Bdellovibrio bacteriovorus HD100: one gene and its partner. The protein of the gene in region 1 binds, or shares a complex with, the protein of each later gene. Links are inferred from orthologs where the notes say so. Each region holds a gene or a part of one and is shown on either strand. Other genes may lie near its edges.

Region 1 (3,886 bases):
GCGCTTTCCGATGCAGCGGCTTTGCCGGTTCTCAGCTTTGTAACTAAATTCCGTGATGAGTTTGAATTCTACGTTCGCGAAGGACGCTCTAAGGTAAAAGGAACGACATATGCCGAAATGCACCATTAATGGCAAAGAAGTCGAAGTAAAAGAAGGCACGTCGATCATCGAAGCCATGCAACAGTCTGGCGATCGTATCGCTCACTATTGCTGGCACCCGGGATTGTCCGTAGCCGGTGTTTGTCGTCTTTGCATGGTGGAGATCGAAGGAAATCCACGCGTTCAGATCGCTTGTAACACCATGGTTACTGAGGGCATGAAGATCAACAACACGTCTGAAAAAGTGAAAGACGCTGTGAAGTGGGGCTTGGACTTCCACTTGATCAATCACCCGTTGGATTGCCCTATCTGCGATCAGGCAGGTGAGTGCGGTCTGCAAGACCAGTACATGGAGTACGGCAAGTACGATCCTGAAATGGCCGAACACAAACAAAAGAAACACAAGGTTGTAGACCTGGGTCCGACAGTTGTTCTGGATTCCGAGCGTTGCATCCTTTGCTCCCGCTGTGTTCGTTTCACTGAGGAAGTATCCAAAACCAACGAACTGGGCCTGTTCAACCGTGGTGACCGCACTGAAATCGGCACTCACGATGGCATGCCTTTGGATAACAAGTATTCTTTGAACACTGTCGACATCTGCCCGGTGGGTGCGTTGACGTCCAAGGACTTCCGTTTCCGTCAGCGCGTTTGGTATCTAAAAGATGCTGAAACTGTATGTAATGGCTGCTCTACCGGCTGTAACGTAAAAGTCTTCTATAACAAGGAAGGTTTCTTCCGCGTGAAGCCTGTTTATAATGAGCAGGTGAACGGTCACTGGATGTGCGATGAAGGTCGTGACATCTACAAGTTCGTCAACCGTGAACATCGTCTGTTGAAGGCGCAGGTTCGCAATGCTTCCGGCTGGACAGAGATGACAGCAGGGGCGGCGGCGAAGAATGCCAATGAGGTTCTGAAGAACTCACAGGGTGATTCTTTGGCGCTGGTTCTGACGGCTCAGTACACGTTGGAAGAATTCGATGCGATCGTTTCCTCGTTCGTGAACGAGTTCAAAACCAAGAAAGTCTTCTTCTGGATCAACAACAAGGAATCCTTTGAAAGCTTTGACGGATTGTTGTTGCGCGGGGATAAAAACCCGAACACCAAAGGCCTGCTGAAAGTTCTGGAAAAGCACGGAATCACGGCGACCTGGGCGGATCTGACTTCCGGTTTGAATTCCGGAGCGATCAAAACCGTTGTGGTGGCGGGTCCGGAGAACATGAATGCGTTCCCTGATTTCGCAGATCGCGTGAAAGAGCTTTCCAAAGCTTCCAACCTGATCTGGCTGCAGGCGACCAAACAGGACGCTTTGATGGCATTGACTGGCAACGTATGGTTGATCCCGACAAAAACATTTGTTGAGAAAGACGGCACGTTCATCAACCACGCAGGTCTTGAGCAGAAGTTCAAAAAAGCGACGACGATTGTTTCCGAAGCACTGACTTTGACTGAAGCGGCGTTGTTGATGGTTGGCAAGAACCTGGCGATCCCAGCGGTGAGCGCGACGTTCATGCCGAACAATCAGCGTGACGATCAGGTGACACTGGAAGCCCGTAAAAAGAATGAGTTCGTGTTCAGAAGAGGTAGCCTATGAGCGTAATGCAAAACAACTCTGAAAAGTCCAAGTGGTTCCTGCCGGGGATTCTGGGTGGTCTTGCAACGACCATGAAGCACTTGCTGAAGAACTTGTTCAATCAGAAGAAAATGATGACCCTGAACTATCCAGAGGAGAAGTATGAGTACTCTCCTCGTTTCAAGGGCAATCACGTTCTGACGGTTAAAAAAGACGGTTCTTTGCGTTGCACGGCTTGTATGCTTTGCGCGACCAATTGTCCTGCAGAATGTATCAAGATCACGGCGGCGGAACACAACGACCCAACAGTCGAAAAATTCCCGATCAGCTACGAGATCGACATTCTTCGCTGCGTATTCTGCGGTTTCTGTGAAGAAGCCTGCCCGGTGGATGCAATCCGTCTGGGCCCTGAATGGCAGACTCCGGGCGTGAATGGTGCAAACTTCATCTACGACATCAATCACCTGGCATACCGTCCAAATCTTAAGGGCGGCATCCTGACTCACGTCGACGACGAAGAACGCCACAAAGCCGGCATCTAACGGCTGATGAAAATGGCCCATCCGACTTCGTTGTCGGGGCGCCACTTTCTCTCTAAAAGGTGCCTGGTGACTTTTTACATCTACAATGCGTCAAAAAGGGAGTCGAAAGACTCCCTTTTTGTTTGCCCGCACTTCGGTTCCCCTGCCAGACTTAGGTCATAGAGGGGGATTCTATGAAAAAGTTTTTGATGTCTTTGGCGTTGGTTTTCGCTCCAGTCTTTGCTTTTGCAGACGTGTCGGTTCAGCCACTGAACGTAGAGGCGAAAGCTCAGGATCAGTATCTTAACTACAATTTCGGGACTTCTTTTGTTCACTCGGCAAGATTTCAGGATTTCATTCTGACGGCGAACGGTCCTGATTCCACATTCATTCGTGGTATCAGCGTTCAGGGTTCTTTCGCGTATCGCGTGGACACCAACTGCCCGCAGATTCTGATGCCGGGTCAGCAGTGCACGATCCGCGTGATTTTCCATCCGTCGACAACTGGTTCTCACTGGGGTGATGTGACTGTTCACCTACGTGAAAGTAATATCTATATCCGTTTGTTCGGGAACGCCATCCGCTAGGTCGGCGCTTCCGGTCAGCTGGCAACGGGCAAGGGGCTTGTACACAGGGAAGGCCCCTTGCAAAGTTGATTCATACAGTACGATTTCCGTGACATGAATTTTGCCGAAGCTTTTGCGTTTAAACGGCGAGATCATGTCCTTCACACTTCGCGGGTTGCGAAGTCTTCCGAAGGTCAGATGCGGGGAAAATGCCCGTTCTTCAATTTGCGGCAGCAGATTTTTGTCCACCAGCTCGCGATCCAGAGCTTCTTTGAATTGATTCAGACTTCTTTTGTTCTGCACACCCAGCCACAGTACGCGTGCATCGTGTTCGTTTGAAAAAGCGCCGACATCCTCGATCTTCAGATCAAACGGGGCAAAGTTCTGGCACACGTGCGCCAGCGCATCGGCCACCCTTTGAACTTCTTCTTCGGGGCGTTCGCCTAAAAACGTGATAGTGACGTGGTAGTTGTCCGTCGGGACCCACTTCACGGTCATGTCGCGTCGATCAGCATTAATTTTGAGTTTCTTTAAGGTCGGCAGAAAGGTGTCTGCCAAAGGATCGGTAGCGTTGAGAGCAAGGAACAGTCGTCTGGTCATAAAGCCCCCTCACAAACAGGATCACTGTTTTAAGGGGGCTTGTCCAGTCCGCCGTGCAAATTAATGCGACAACGGACCCGAAATTAAGATTCTTTTTTCGGGAACATCAGGGAAGCGGCAATAGAGCCACCGATGAAAGCGAAAATGATTCCCAAAGAGATGCCAATAGGGAAGTGGCCACCGAACAATTTGTTCAGCCATACCATTTTTAAGCCCACAAAGACCAGAGTCAGAGCCAGACCGTACTTCAGCAGGTGGAATTTATCAACCACGCCAGCCAGCAGGAAGTACAGGGAACGCAGGCCCAGGATCGCAAAGATGTTGGAAGTAAACACCAGCATTGGTTCTTTGGTGATGGCAAAGATCGCCGGCACCGAGTCCACCGCAAAGATGATGTCTGTGAATTCCAGGAACACCAGGGCAATGAACAGCGGAGTCGCCAGTTTCACGCCGTTTTCTTTGATGAAGAAGTGATCTTCATGCATGCGATCGGCTACGCGGATGTGCTTTTTAAGCCATTTGATAAGCCA
Region 2 (2,936 bases), 770 kb from region 1 along the record:
GGAAACCAATGAATGGAGCCAGAATCAGGATTGCCATTAATAGAGAATGATTCACAGCTTATCCCCTATCCTTTCAAGTGCTCAAAGAAGCGAATATTCACTTCGTTGAATCGTTTAAAGATGGATACTGCCAGCGCCAGACCCACTGCCGCTTCCGCAGCCGCGATAGTCATAACGAAGAACACCATGATGTGACCATCCAACAGGCCCAGGTATTTACTGAAAGCCACGAAAGTCAGATTCACAGAGTTCAGCATCAACTCGATGGACATCAAAAGAACGATCACGTTACGGCGAAGAAGAACGCCCGCCATACCCATAACAAACAAAAGTGCAGCCAGAACCAAGTAATGAGTCAGGCCGATATTATTGATGAACTCAGTGTTCATGTGTTCCACCTTTACTGCGTGCCAAAGCAACGGCACCCACTGCAATTACCAGAAGAAGAACGCCCAAAGCCTCAAATCCGAAGATGTATTTGGTGAACAAGATCTGTCCCAAAGCTTTGGTTGATTCCATGCCTGTACCCACCAGCACCGGATTATCAGTGGTTTTTTCACCCATCAGATTCACCGACATGGCGATGGCACCCACTACCAAGCCTGCAAACAGGCCGACAGAGGCGATCTTAACCACACCCGTGAACTTGCCACGAGTGAAGGCCTGAACGTCTTTTTTCAAGTCGAAGAGCATGATCACCATCGTGAACAAAACCATGACCGCACCGGCGTAGACAATCAGCTGAACGCCCGCGATGAAGTAGGCATTCAGAGTCACGAACAATGCGGAGATTCCCACCATGGTCATCGCCAGGCACAAAGCGGAGTAGATCGGATTGGACATCAAAATGACACTAAGGCCGGAGGCCAGAGTGACAAACGCTAAAAACCAGAAAAGAAATGCATCTGCTGTCATTTTAACTCCTTACAAAGATGCGATGTAGATCACAAAGGCTGTGATAATGGTGTTTGCCAAAGCCCAAGGAAGCATCGTCTTCCAACCCAGATCCATCAGCTGATCGTAACGGAAACGAGGCAAAGTCCAACGTACCCAGATGAAGACCCACATGAAGAAACCAAACTTGATGTTGAACACCAGGAAATGGATCAACGCCACCAGGGCACTTGCCTTGCCGGCTGTGGAAGCAACACCCGCCGCCCATTCATTCAGCTCAGCCACAGACACGTAAGGGATCGTGTAACCGCCGAAGAAGAACAGCACCATCAGACCGGAAGCGATCATCATGTGACCGTATTCCCCGATGAAGAACATGTTGAATTTGAAACCGCCGTACTCAGTGTGGAAACCACCTACCAGCTCGGACTCACCTTCCGCCAAGTCAAATGGCAGACGGTTGGATTCCGCAAACGCGGCCGAGAAGAACAACAAAGCGCCCACTGGTTGATAGAAAATACCCCAGTTAGGAAGCCAGTTTGCGGTGATCGTGTGACCCAGGAAAGAGAACGCCAAAGGACCCTGCTGAGCCAGTGTCATTTCCGTCAGGTTGAACGTGCCATAAAGCATGATCACACCCACGATGGAAAGACCCAAAGCCAGTTCGTAAGAGATCGTTTGAGCGGAAGCACGAAGCGCACCCATCAAGGTGTACTTGTTGCCGGAACCCCAGCCCGCCATCAGCAATGTGTAAGCAGCCAATGAGCTGACGCCCAGGATGAACACAATGCCCACGCCGATATCATAACCCTGAACCAGGAAAGTGTAAGGACCCCAAGTGGAGCCGAACATTTCAAAGGTGCCTACCTGAATCGGAGAAGAAAGCGGAATCGCAGAGAAAGCCACTGCCCCCGGAATCAACGCGAAAATCGGAGCCGCATAGTACAGGAACGGCTTCGCAGTTTGCGGCATGAAGTTTTCCTTGTTCAGGAACTTCACCGCATCGGCAAGAAGCTGCACCAGACCCAGAGGACCCACGCGGTTCGGACCCAGACGATCCTGAATGAATGCGGAGCCACGGCGCTCAAGCCAAACCAAAATAGGCACTGCTTGAACCATCATCAGGAAGATGACGACCAGTTTTAAACCGTTGACGGTTATCTCGAAAATATCTTTACCCATTCCCATCGCTTAGTCCCATTCCAAAGCTTTAGATTTAACTTCCCAGAACAGCCCGAAGATGAAGATCGCGATGAAGATCATCATGGAAACGAAGACAAATGTGCCTTCGCCTGTCGCGATGAACTCACGGAATGAAATCGCCCAAGGGTACATGAAGATAATCTCGATATCGAAAAGGATGAACAGGATCGCTGTTAGATAGTACTTAACAGAAATCTTTGTTTCCTTTTTCTCAATACCAGGAATACCGCACTCGTAAGGCTCGTACTTCACAGGGTTGTATACCGGTTTTGTCCCAGTAATGTTGGCAGCAAGCCAAACTAAAAAGGCTCCAAAAAGAGCAATGAAAATGACGATGAATATGACTCCACCGAGTGGCACTAGTCCCTCCAAAGTTGTCGTTATTATTTGGATTTCAATTAGTTATATATGTGTCGTCAGTGAAAACCAAGAAATATGAATGGAAACAAGGCGATAAGCGTGGCAAGATGAGCCCACCAAATGAAAGCCGAAAGCACTCACACAAGACTCGAATCCATCCTGGAGAGAGCCTTTGAAACAACTCGCGGAAAGATTCAAGTCACCGGGGCGGCGTCTCCGCTGGCGCTTGCTTACTTTTTGTCGCAGACTTACTCTAAAAAAATCAACGGCTTGCCGCATCTTGTTGTGGTTGGTAGTCATCGCGAAGCAGTGACTTTGCAAGCCTTGCTGGAGTTCTTCGACCCGAGTCGTCAAAGCCATATTCTGCCTGCTTTCGATGTTTCACCTTACTCGGGTCTTTATCCCAACACCCAAGTCGTCGCCGACCGGGTTCGTTTCCTGGCAAAAGCTCAGTCGGCCAAAGCCGGAGAAATCTTCAT

The links. Proteins that work in one complex are often made in the same cells at the same time.
Region 2: the proteins of BD_RS14115 (region 1) and BD_RS17810 are in contact, whole or in part, in a cryo-EM structure (PDB 6ZJN), measured with the Thermus thermophilus proteins. The link is inferred for Bdellovibrio bacteriovorus HD100 from one-to-one orthologs. Residues at the interface, in WP_096411123.1 of Thermus thermophilus: Thr2, Leu3, Lys4, Leu6, Ser9, Thr13, Tyr16, Leu17, Val22, Thr23; in WP_096411122.1 of Thermus thermophilus: Arg41, Phe42, Val44, Arg45, Met46, Thr296, Tyr354.

The regions. Positions count from the first base shown.
Region 1 is NC_005363.1:2,987,781-2,991,666, reverse strand. The notes cover bases 450-3,448. They hold BD_RS14115 (NuoI/complex I 23 kDa subunit family protein), read left to right. Parts: upstream 450-1,686; coding sequence 1,687-2,211; downstream 2,212-3,448. Other genes in these bases: BD_RS14100 (TerC family protein), read right to left, coding at 3,440-3,448; thpR (RNA 2',3'-cyclic phosphodiesterase), read right to left, coding at 2,727-3,356; BD_RS14110 (Ig-like domain-containing protein), read left to right, coding at 2,385-2,777; BD_RS14120 (2Fe-2S iron-sulfur cluster-binding protein), read left to right, coding at 450-1,690. In the rest of the region: NADH-quinone oxidoreductase subunit NuoF, read left to right, coding at 1-129; more of BD_RS14120, read left to right, coding at 110-449; more of BD_RS14100, read right to left, coding at 3,449-3,886. UniProt on the Escherichia coli protein: NDH-1 shuttles electrons from NADH, via FMN and iron-sulfur (Fe-S) centers, to quinones in the respiratory chain. The immediate electron acceptor for the enzyme in this species is believed to be ubiquinone.
Region 2 is NC_005363.1:3,758,174-3,761,109, forward strand. It holds BD_RS17810 (complex I subunit 1/NuoH family protein), read right to left. Parts: upstream 2,077-2,936; coding sequence 925-2,076; downstream 1-924. Other genes in the region: nuoL (NADH-quinone oxidoreductase subunit L), read right to left, coding at 1-37; nuoK (NADH-quinone oxidoreductase subunit NuoK), read right to left, coding at 66-389; BD_RS17805 (NADH-quinone oxidoreductase subunit J), read right to left, coding at 379-915; BD_RS17815 (NADH-quinone oxidoreductase subunit A), read right to left, coding at 2,086-2,349; mfd (transcription-repair coupling factor), read left to right, coding at 2,578-2,936. UniProt on the Escherichia coli protein: NDH-1 shuttles electrons from NADH, via FMN and iron-sulfur (Fe-S) centers, to quinones in the respiratory chain. The immediate electron acceptor for the enzyme in this species is believed to be ubiquinone.